Regions from separate parts of the Pantoea sp. PA1 genome, predicted to be linked through region 2. Evidence: riboswitches for the same ligand, from Rfam matches in the RefSeq annotation. Region 2 holds a riboswitch; each other region holds the start of a gene.
The links. Region 2 has a riboswitch for thiamine pyrophosphate ahead of AC1V0D_RS15280 (FAD-dependent oxidoreductase). Riboswitches for the same ligand answer to the same signal wherever they lie in the genome.
Positions count from the first base shown of each region.

Region 1: linked by a shared signal. The riboswitch ahead of thiC (phosphomethylpyrimidine synthase ThiC) and the one ahead of AC1V0D_RS15280 (FAD-dependent oxidoreductase) in region 2 are both predicted to bind thiamine pyrophosphate.
Region 3: linked by a shared signal. The riboswitch ahead of thiM (hydroxyethylthiazole kinase) and the one ahead of AC1V0D_RS15280 (FAD-dependent oxidoreductase) in region 2 are both predicted to bind thiamine pyrophosphate.

Region 1 is NZ_JBXGEE010000011.1:15,954-19,225, reverse strand. Features, by position in the region: gene hemE (uroporphyrinogen decarboxylase) at 1-153, opposite strand, end outside; gene nudC (NAD(+) diphosphatase) at 194-964, opposite strand; gene AC1V0D_RS21750 (Rsd/AlgQ family anti-sigma factor) at 1,054-1,560, shown strand; TPP riboswitch at 1,714-1,814, shown strand; gene thiC (phosphomethylpyrimidine synthase ThiC) at 1,902-3,272, shown strand, end outside.
Region 2 is NZ_JBXGEE010000003.1:384,400-387,671, forward strand. Features, by position in the region: gene AC1V0D_RS15270 (thiazole synthase) at 1-410, opposite strand, end outside; gene thiS (sulfur carrier protein ThiS) at 413-610, opposite strand; gene AC1V0D_RS15280 (FAD-dependent oxidoreductase) at 600-1,583, opposite strand; TPP riboswitch at 1,668-1,788, opposite strand; gene AC1V0D_RS15285 (ArsR/SmtB family transcription factor) at 1,896-2,213, opposite strand; gene AC1V0D_RS15290 (alkene reductase) at 2,230-3,272, opposite strand, start outside.
Region 3 is NZ_JBXGEE010000001.1:1,799,067-1,802,338, reverse strand. Features, by position in the region: gene ahpF (alkyl hydroperoxide reductase subunit F) at 1-107, shown strand, start outside; gene AC1V0D_RS08775 (AEC family transporter) at 171-1,130, opposite strand; gene AC1V0D_RS08770 (hypothetical protein) at 1,230-1,427, opposite strand; TPP riboswitch at 1,734-1,830, shown strand; gene thiM (hydroxyethylthiazole kinase) at 1,865-2,662, shown strand; gene thiD (bifunctional hydroxymethylpyrimidine kinase/phosphomethylpyrimidine kinase) at 2,649-3,272, shown strand, end outside.

The DNA.
Region 1 (3,272 bases), on a different contig from region 2:
TTTACACAGCGACATAAAATCACCCGCCTGGGCGCGTGTCGCTTTGTATTCCGGCAAATAGCGCCCGGCTTGTCGCATCATCCATACCGGCGTGACATCCACCGGCTGACGTAACAGGGCACGCAAATAACGATCGTTCTTCAGTTCACTCATCTCAACACTCTCTCAATAACAGGCGTGTAGTGTAGCACTTTCACACTTCAGCGCGGCACAGGGCGACAGTATCTTCAATCAGGCGGCGTGCCACGGTGCCGGGTGGAGGCAGCAGGGGAAGGTCATCAAAACGGAACCAGGCCGCATCCAGCAGCTCTTTGCCATCATGCTGCAGATCGCCGCTGTCATACTCCGCCATGAAGGCGGTCATCAGGGATTGCGGAAAGGGCCACGGCTGAGAGGTCACATAGCGCACGTTTTTGACGCGGATGTTGCTCTCCTCCATCACTTCGCGGGCTACGGCCTGCTCCAGCGTCTCACCGACCTCCACAAAGCCGGCCAGCACGGTATAGACCTTGTTGCGATGGCGGGCATGATTTGCCAGCAGGATTTCATCACCGCGACGGATAGCCACGATGATGCAGGGGGCGATTTGCGGATAGTAACGCTCACGGCAATGACTGCACAGGCAGGCAAATTCATGCCTGCTGTGATGCATTTCATGGCCGCAGTAGCCGCACCAGCGATGAGAGCGGTAAAACTCCGCCAGCTGCACCCCCCGCCCCGCCAGCTGAAACAGTCCGACATCCTGATCGATCAACTGCCGCACGGAGAACATATCGGCAGAGCGTGACGCACAAATCAGCCAGACATTTTCGCCCTGCCACTCTCCGATAAGGCGTGCTTTACTGCCAGTCAGACCAAAATTTTCGGCGTTTCCGTGGGGTAAATCACCTTGTGGCAACCAAAGTTTCTGTTCATGGCTGACAATCCACCATCCAGCGTCTACGCTTGAGATTTCGCATTGCATTTATTTCGTCATCCTTAGCGTCAAATCGTACGCTGAAGCCCTGATGTTAAGTGTGTTGATAAACAACTATAACTCACATGGAGTCAGATATGCTTAACCAGTTAAACGTCCTGGCTGAACGCGTAGGTGGCAGTAATGAGCTGGTCGATTCCTGGCTCGAAGCCCGTCGCCAGCTGCTGGTGACCTATTATCATCTGGTCGGCCTGAAGCCCAACAAAGAAGCCCTGACCCGTCTCGATGAGCAGGCGCTGGACAACTTCTGTCACAGCCTGGTCGATTATCTTTCGGCCGGTCACTTCAGTATTTATGAACGTGTTATCAGTGAAATGAACGGTGACAGCCCGATGATTGCGGCTGCGCAGATCTATCCGCCACTGGAAGCCAACACCGAGCGGCTGATGCAGCTCTATGATGGTCACCTGCAACAGGCGATAGACGATGAAAACTGCATGACTTTCCAGCAGGCGCTTTCAGAAGTGGGCGAAGTGCTGGAGTCGCGCTTCACGCTGGAAGATAAGCTGATCCAGCTGGCATGGGATAATCAGCTGGCTACCCCGCCGGTTGCCAATGACAGTCAGATTGCCCGTCCCGCTTAACCGGTATCACCACCAAAAGGGTTGAGATTATCCACTCGCCCTTTTATGCTGAAGAGGTTCCGAGGCCACTACGCCGACGAACCTTTTTTATTTTTTGCTGTGAAAAACACGATTTTTACGCCCGATCTGCCGGTCAGATTGGTGTGTAGAAAGCGCTTCTTGTCGGAGTGCCCAGCCGGGCTGAGACCGTTAATTCGGGATCCGCGGAACCTGATCAGGTTAGAACCTGCGAAGGGAACAAGAGTAAATTTTTACGGTATGCCAGCATTCTTATGCTGCCGATACCGCTACTCCTTCCGAACTCCGGACAAGCATCGTTCCCCATGAACAGGAAGATTGCTATGTCTGACCCAAAAATGACCCGTCGTGAACAACGTGCCCAGGCGCAGGAATTTATCGATTCCCTGCAAAGCGGCAGTGCATTTCCCCAGTCCCGTCGCATCTGGATAACCGGCAGCCGTGACGATATTCGCGTTCCGATGCGCGAGATCACACTAAGCCCGACCCACACCGGTGGCAGCAAAGCGCAGCCGACCTATGAGCCAAACGAAGCGGTGCCGGTTTACGACACGGCAGGTGCCTATGGCGATCCCGCAGCACAGATCGATGTTCATCGCGGCCTGGAAAAACTGCGCGCCCGCTGGATAGCGGAACGCGATGACAGCGAATACCTGCCACAAAACAGTTCCGGCTACACCCAGCAACGGCTGGCTGATGAGGGGCTGGACCATCTGCGCTTCGATCACTTACCGACGCCGCGCCGGGCCTGTGCAGGCCGCCGCGTCACCCAGCTGCATTATGCCCGCCAGGGGATCATCACCCCGGAAATGGAGTTTATTGCGCTGCGGGAAAATATGGGCCGTGAACGGATGCGCAGTGAAGTGCTGCTGCAACAGCATCCGGGCCACAGTTTTGGCGCGCATCTGCCAGCCAGCATCACACCGGAGTTTGTGCGGCAGGAGGTGGCAGCCGGACGGGCCATCATCCCTGCCAATATCAATCACCCGGAATCGGAGCCGATGATTATCGGCCGCAACTTTCTGGTTAAGGTGAATGCCAATATCGGTAACTCGGCGGTCACCTCCTCCATTGAAGAGGAAGTGGAAAAACTGGTCTGGTCGACGCGCTGGGGTGCCGATACGGTGATGGATCTCTCTACCGGCCGCTATATTCATGAAACGCGCGAGTGGATTCTGCGGAACAGCCCGGTCCCCATCGGCACAGTGCCGATCTATCAGGCGCTGGAAAAAGTGAACGGCGTGGCCGAGGCGCTGAACTGGGACGTTTTCCGCGACACGCTGCTTGAGCAGGCGGAACAGGGGGTGGATTACTTCACGATACACGCTGGCGTCCTGCTGCGTTATGTCCCGATGACGGCGAAGCGGCTGACCGGGATCGTGTCGCGCGGCGGATCGATCATGGCGAAATGGTGCCTGTCGCATCATCAGGAGAACTTCCTTTATCAGCATTTCCGGGAGATTTGTGAAATCTGCGCCGCTTACGATGTGTCACTGTCGCTGGGCGATGGTCTGCGGCCGGGTTCGATTCAGGATGCGAACGATGAGGCCCAGTTCGCTGAGCTGCGTACCCTGGGCGAACTGACGCGTATTGCCTGGGAATATGATGTACAGGTGATGATTGAAGGGCCGGGCCATGTGCCAATGCATATGATCCGCCGCAACATGACCGAACAGCTCGACCTGTGCGATGAA
Region 2 (3,272 bases):
AGCAGTTTTTCACCAACAATGAGATCTTCCGTGGTGTAGGGAAACACCTGAAATCCGTCAGCGCAGAGAATGCGGGCGGCTTCCACCAGCGCAAAGGGGTCGGGTTGCAGCGTATCGGCATGACCAATCACCTCCAGCTTGATCCAGGGGGTATCAAACAGTTCACGCGCCATCTGCGCCGTGGTGACCGCCTCCTTTACCGAATGGCAGCCGGCCGTATTCGGCAGAATGCGTTTGTTGAGCTGTTGCAGCAGCGTGCGAAAGGCCGCGCCTTCCTGCCCCTCCCGTCGCAGGCTGACGGTAATGATCTCCGCGCCTGACGCGTCGATCGCCTGATGCAGAATCTCCGGCGAGGGATAACCGGCGGTGCCGAGCAGAAAACGGGATGTCGGTGCAAACTGATAGAACATGATTAACCTCCCTGCATCGGGGACAGAATTTCCAGCTGATTCCCGGCCTCAAGTCGCTGGCTGGCGTACCGGGTGCGCGGCACAAACTCACCGTTCAGGGCGGTGGCGACGGTGCGCGGATCGATCTGCTGCTCCTGCATCAGCTCCGCCAGGGTCGTTGCGTCGGTTTCAATCGCGCGTCCGTTGAGTTCAATTCGCATGGGGTGTCTCCTGAGTCAGTCGCCGCATAAGGTTTTCAGCCATTATCGGGGCCAGTAAAAAGCCGTGTCGGTAGAGGCCGTTGAGCGAGAAGCGGCCATTTTCGTAGCGCACCTCCGGCAGATTCTGCCGGTAAGCAGGACGCAACCCGGTACCGCTCTCGACGATCCGTGCTTCAGCCAGCGCCGGATGCAGGCTGTAAGCGGCGCTCAGCAGCTCCATCATCGCTTTCGCGCTAATCGGGCTGCTGTCATGGCTTTCGACCATGGTGGCACCCAGCATGAAGTGCCCATTGGCACGAGGCACCAGATAGCAGGGAAAGCGCGGATGGAGCAGCCGGACGGGACGGGAGAGGCAAATATCGGGGGTATGGAGGATCACCATTTCGCCGCGCACGGCACGCAACGCGGGCTGCTGATCGGCGGCATGGATGCCGCGACAGTCGATAATCTTTCCGCCGGGCTGACCGCTGTGAAACGGCACGCCCGCTTCTTTGAGCGTATCCTGCAGCTGCTGCAGCGCCCGACGCGGGTCGAGATGCGCTTCCCGGGCGAAGAAAAGGCCGCGAGCGAAGCGGTTTTCCAGCGCCGGTTCAACGTCGCCGGGGGCCACCCACTGATGCTGCTGCGTCATGCTGGCAAAACGCGTCAGCTCACGGCTGTCACGCGGCGGTGCAACCACCAGCGTGCCCTGCTGCACCACACCATCCACACGCTTTGCCCACCAGCCCGCGGCATGCTGGCCCCATTCGATCACCTCTGGCGGTGCACTTTCTGCCTCGCACCAGGGCGCGAGCATGCCGCCCGCCCAGTGCGAGGCTGCCCGGCAGTCAGGCTGAGTAATAATTTCGACAGCTTCTCCCCGTTCCGCCAGCAGGGTGGCGACACAGAGTCCGGCGACACCGCTGCCCAGCACCGACCAGCGGCCCTGGCTGCGTGCTCCGGAAGAAGAGAGATTCAGGATTGAGTGGGTCACATTCGCCTCGTTATCCGTTAACGAAGACCCGTGATACAGAGGGAATAGGCAGAAGCGACGCGAATGCGCTCCTGCGGCAAGTATCTGATGCGATACCCGTCTTCCTACGCCAGTATCAACTGGGTCAGGTTCTAAGGGTCGCTGAGCCGCGCGGGTGCGCTATCAGCCTCTCAGTCTCTCCGGCGAGACTCCCCTGACGGGTTTAGTTGTAAGTGAAGCGAACAGCTTCGTCAAGCAGTGTGCAGGGGCGCGACGCAGAAAGAGAGAAACAAGGAAAGATGTCGTTACCGGATCAGAGGCGCGCGGCGACGTCTATAGCAGCGCCTGCAGGGAGTGCGTCACCGCGTCGGTGACTTCCCGAATACGCGGTTCGGCACGGCGATAGTAGGTCCATTTACCCACTTTGCTGGTTTCCACCAGTCCGGCACCCTGCAGGGCTTTCAGGCATAACGAGGTGGCGGGCTGCGATAAGCCCGCCTTGTTCTGGATGAGACTGGCACAGACGCCATACTGGTCGAAGGGATAGAGCTGGGCATAGCCTGCAAACGCTTCGTCAGGGTTTTTGAGCCACATCAGCACGGCCATTCTGGTGGGATTGGCCAGTAACTTCAGGGCCTCTTCGGGTGACATGCCGCCTCACAAAACATCAGGATGGATAAACAGGGTAGTCAGTATACCCTTTCTCCGTTCCGCCATACAGGGAGGCGTGATCCACAGGATTCAGCGGATTGCCTGCTTTAATCCGCGCGGGCAGATCGGGGTTGGCGATAAAGGTGCGGCCAAAACCAAACAGGTCACCCCAGCCTTTATCCAGCATCCGCTGTGCTTTTTCGGCGGTGTAACGGCCTGAGTAGATAATGGGCGAGCGGAAGGTTTCCCGCAGCGCAATCCGGAAGCTCTCCGGCAGGTCAGGACTGTTATCCCAGTCCGCCTCGGCGATAGAGAGATAACCGATTTCCAGCTCATTGAGCAGCTGCGCGGCGCGGATATAAGTCGCATGCGGATCACTTTCGACCAGGCCCAGATAGACACGATCTTCGTCCGTGCTGCTGAAAAGCGGGGCAAACCGAACGCCGACACGATGACTGCCAAAGACCGAACTTACCGCTTCAACCACTTCACGCAGAAAACGCAGACGATTCTCAGGCGAGCCACCATATTCATCCGTGCGGAAGTTGGTGTGCTCAGAAATAAACTGATTAATCAGATAGCCGTTGGCGGAGTGAAGCTCAACGCCATCGAACCCGGCCGCTTTGGCATTTTCCGCCGCCCGCCGGTAAAGCGCCACAATCTCTTTTACTTCCGCGTTCGTCAGTGCCCGCGGCTCGCTGGGCGCGGTTAACATTCCGGCACCCGGTCCGGTTTCAATAAAGACCCGGACGTTATCGGCGGCTATCGCTGACGGCGCAACCGGGGCCTCTTTTCCTGGCTGAAGCTCATTATGGGACACCCGCCCCACGTGCCAGAGCTGGCAGAAAAGAGTGGCACCTTCCTGATGTACTGCTTCGGTGACTTTTTTCCAGCCCGCAATCTGCGCTTCACTGTGTATCCCCGGCGTCCATGCATAGCCCTGCCCGCGAGGCTCAATCTGGGTGCCTTCAGTGATCATCAGTCCGGCACCGGCGCGCTGGCGATAATATTCCACCATCATCGGACCGGGAACATTGCCTGGCTGCTCACTGCGGCAGC
Region 3 (3,272 bases), on a different contig from region 2:
ACTGCACCACCGTGCCGTACAAGCAGATCATCATTGCCAGCGGCGAAGGTGCGAAAGCGTCACTGAGTGCCTTTGACTATCTGATCCGTACCAAAACGGCTGAGTAAGTTTCATCAGCCAGGCAATAAGCCCTTCAGCCCCAGTGCTGAGGGGCTTTTTTTATGCGCCTGTTAATAGCCCGCCAGCGTCATCAGCATCATCCATACCGGCGTCGTCACGGCCGCAAACACCGTAGAGAAAAGCATACTGGCCGCCGCCGGGCCGGTAATGACATTGAATTTCTGCGACATCAGATAGACGTTAACCCCGACCGCCATCGACCCCAGTAACACCACCACTTTACTCTCCAGCGGGGGTAGACCGGTCAGCCACGCGATAGCCCATACCGTCATCGGTTGCAGAACCAGCTTCAGCAGGCAGATCGTATAACTCTCTTTTAAACCCTCCCGCACCCGATAATGTGCCAGGCTCATGCCCAGCGTGACCAGCGACAGGGGGGCCGCCAGCGAGGCCAGCATCCGCAGCGGTTCAGCGGCGATCTGCGGCAAGGGGTGCTGAAGAAAGCTCCAGGCCGTGCCGCTGAGAATGCCGACGATCAGCGGATTTTTCAGCACGCCGATCAGGGTGCGCCAGAGACCTGTCAGGGAAAAGCTGCCCTGTTTTGCCCACTCGACCGAAACGGTCAGCAGGGTCCAGAGGATGAGGCTGTTAAACACCAGCACCAGCGCCACCGGTGGCAGCGCTTCTGGCCCGAGCAGGACGGTAGCCACCGGGATCCCCAGCATCACGTTGTTGGAGAAGATACCCCCCAGCGCAAAGACCGAGGCGGCCACGCCGTCAAGCTTAAACAGCCGCGTCGCCAGCAGGCGTCCCACGATAAACACCAGCAGGCAACTGCCAAAGAAGGCCAGCAGCAGGCGCGCATCCACCGGCGGGCTTTGCGAGAAGGTACTCATCACCCGAAACAGCATGCAGGGCAGCGCAACGTTAAACACAAAGCGGTTCATGCCTTCGCTGATGCTGGCAGGCCATTTTCCGAAGCGTGTCAGCCCATATCCGAGCAGGATCAGGATAAACAGCGGGGCTGACAGGTAAATCTGATGGCTCAGGCTTTCAAACAGCAGTGGCATAAGAGGCGTCTGGGTAAACCATGGATAGTTATCAGACTAACAAATCGCTAACTAACTGTTAACTCATCCCTGCTTTGGAACAGGCCGTCGGGCGGGCTGTCAGCCTAACCAGCGACGCGCCTGCTGGTCACTGATGTCCCGGTAATAAACACGATGGATGGTTTCGCCGCAGCCCGCACAACGGGCCGAAATATAGGTGGAAAGGTAATGTCGGCCATTAGGGGCGATGGCGCCCTGGCGTTCGATTTGAATATCCTGCCATCGATGGCGGTGAGGAATAAGCGCTGACAATCGCATCATACATCCTGAGTAGTATGAAGTTCCGCTTCAGGAGTCGATAACTCCATGAAATAAAGTGTTTTTTTACAACGGTGTTTCGCGCAGGTTAATTATTATGAAATGGTCAGAGTCCGAGCGATGGCCAGGGCTCATGAGGCCTGACAGCAGAAGTACCTCTTAAGAGGTATCCCTGAGGCCCGCAGCATTAAGCCTTTTTTTGCACCATGGAACGTTGATCGGGATCATGCGTAAGGTTCCGTTCCGGTCATTTCGCTGGCGGCTGTTGCTTGCTTTCAGAGAACGGCTTGCCTATGCTGCAAACCGTAATTCGACTCGGGGTGCCCTTCTTTGTGAAGGCTGAGAAATACCCGTATTACCTGATCTGGATAATGCCAGCGTAGGGAAGTCTGATGCCTGACCGCATTCGCCTTCTTGTCCGCCGGTTGGGAGCTACGATGATACAGCCATCTCAACACCTTTCTGCCGCGCAGTTCGCGCCCCTTCTGCACACCTTTCGCCGTCAGTCACCGCTGGTGCACTGCATGACGAATGACGTGGTGCAGAACTTTACCGCCAACGTCCTGCTGGCACTCAATGCGTCACCCGCGATGGTGATCGATGCTGACGAAGCGGCACAGTTCAGCGGCTTTGCGGATGCCCTGCTGATTAACGTCGGGACGCTGACGCGCGAGCGTCAGCGGGCGATGCAGGCAGCGGTTAGCGCGGCGCGGGAGGCGGGCACGCCCTGGACGCTCGATCCGGTCGCAGTCGGTGCCCTGACGCTGCGCAGCGACTTCTGCCAGCAATTATTAAGTCAGCAACCGGCGGTGATACGCGGCAATGCGTCAGAGATTCTGGCGCTGGCGCAGCAGGCCAGTGGCGGACGCGGCGTGGATACGCTTCACCCGGCAGATGCGGCGCTCGACGCGGCGCGGCAGCTGGCGAAAGAGTGGAACTCGCGGGTCATCGTCACCGGTGAAGTGGACTACGCAACCGATGGTCAGCGCACTTTTGCCATTCGTGGCGGCTCTCCCATGCTGACGCGGGTCGTGGGAACCGGCTGTGCGCTCTCGGCGGTGGTGGCCGGGTTCAGCGCGCTGCCCGGCGATGGCCTGCTGAATATTGCCGCGGCCTGTCAGGTGATGGCGACAGCCGGTGAAAAGGCCGCGGGGCAGGCGAATGGGCCGGGCAGCTTTGCCACGGCGTTTCTGGATGCACTCTGGACCCTGGAGGGCGATCATGAAACGCATTAATGCCCTGACCATTGCCGGCACCGATCCCAGTGGTGGCGCAGGGATCCAGGCCGATCTGAAAACGTTCTCGGCGCTGGGCGCTTATGGCACCAGCGTCATCACTGCGCTGGTGGCACAAAATACGCAGGGCGTGCAGGCTGTTTATCGCATCGAACCGGACTTTGTCGCCGCCCAGCTCGATTCTGTGCTGAATGACGTGCGTATCGACAGCGCGAAAATCGGCATGCTGTCAGAAACGGCTATCGTGGAGCAGGTGGCGGCGCGGCTGAAGCAGGCGGCGATCCCTTTTGTGGTACTGGATACGGTGATGGTGGCGAAAAGTGGTGATGCGCTGCTCTCACCGGACGCCGTTGCCAGCGTTCGTGAGCGGTTGCTGCCGCAGGTTTCGCTGATCACTCCAAACCTGCCAGAGGCGGCGGCCCTGCTGGGTTGCGCCATTGCCACCGATGAGACGGAGATGCGCGAACAGGGGCGGGCGTTGCTGGCGCTGGGCTGTCAGGCTGTGCTGATGAAAGGAGGGCATCTTACAGCGGCGGAGAGTCCCGACTGGCTGATTACGCCATCGGCAGAGCAGCGGTTCAGCACACCGCGTGTAGAGACCCGTCATACG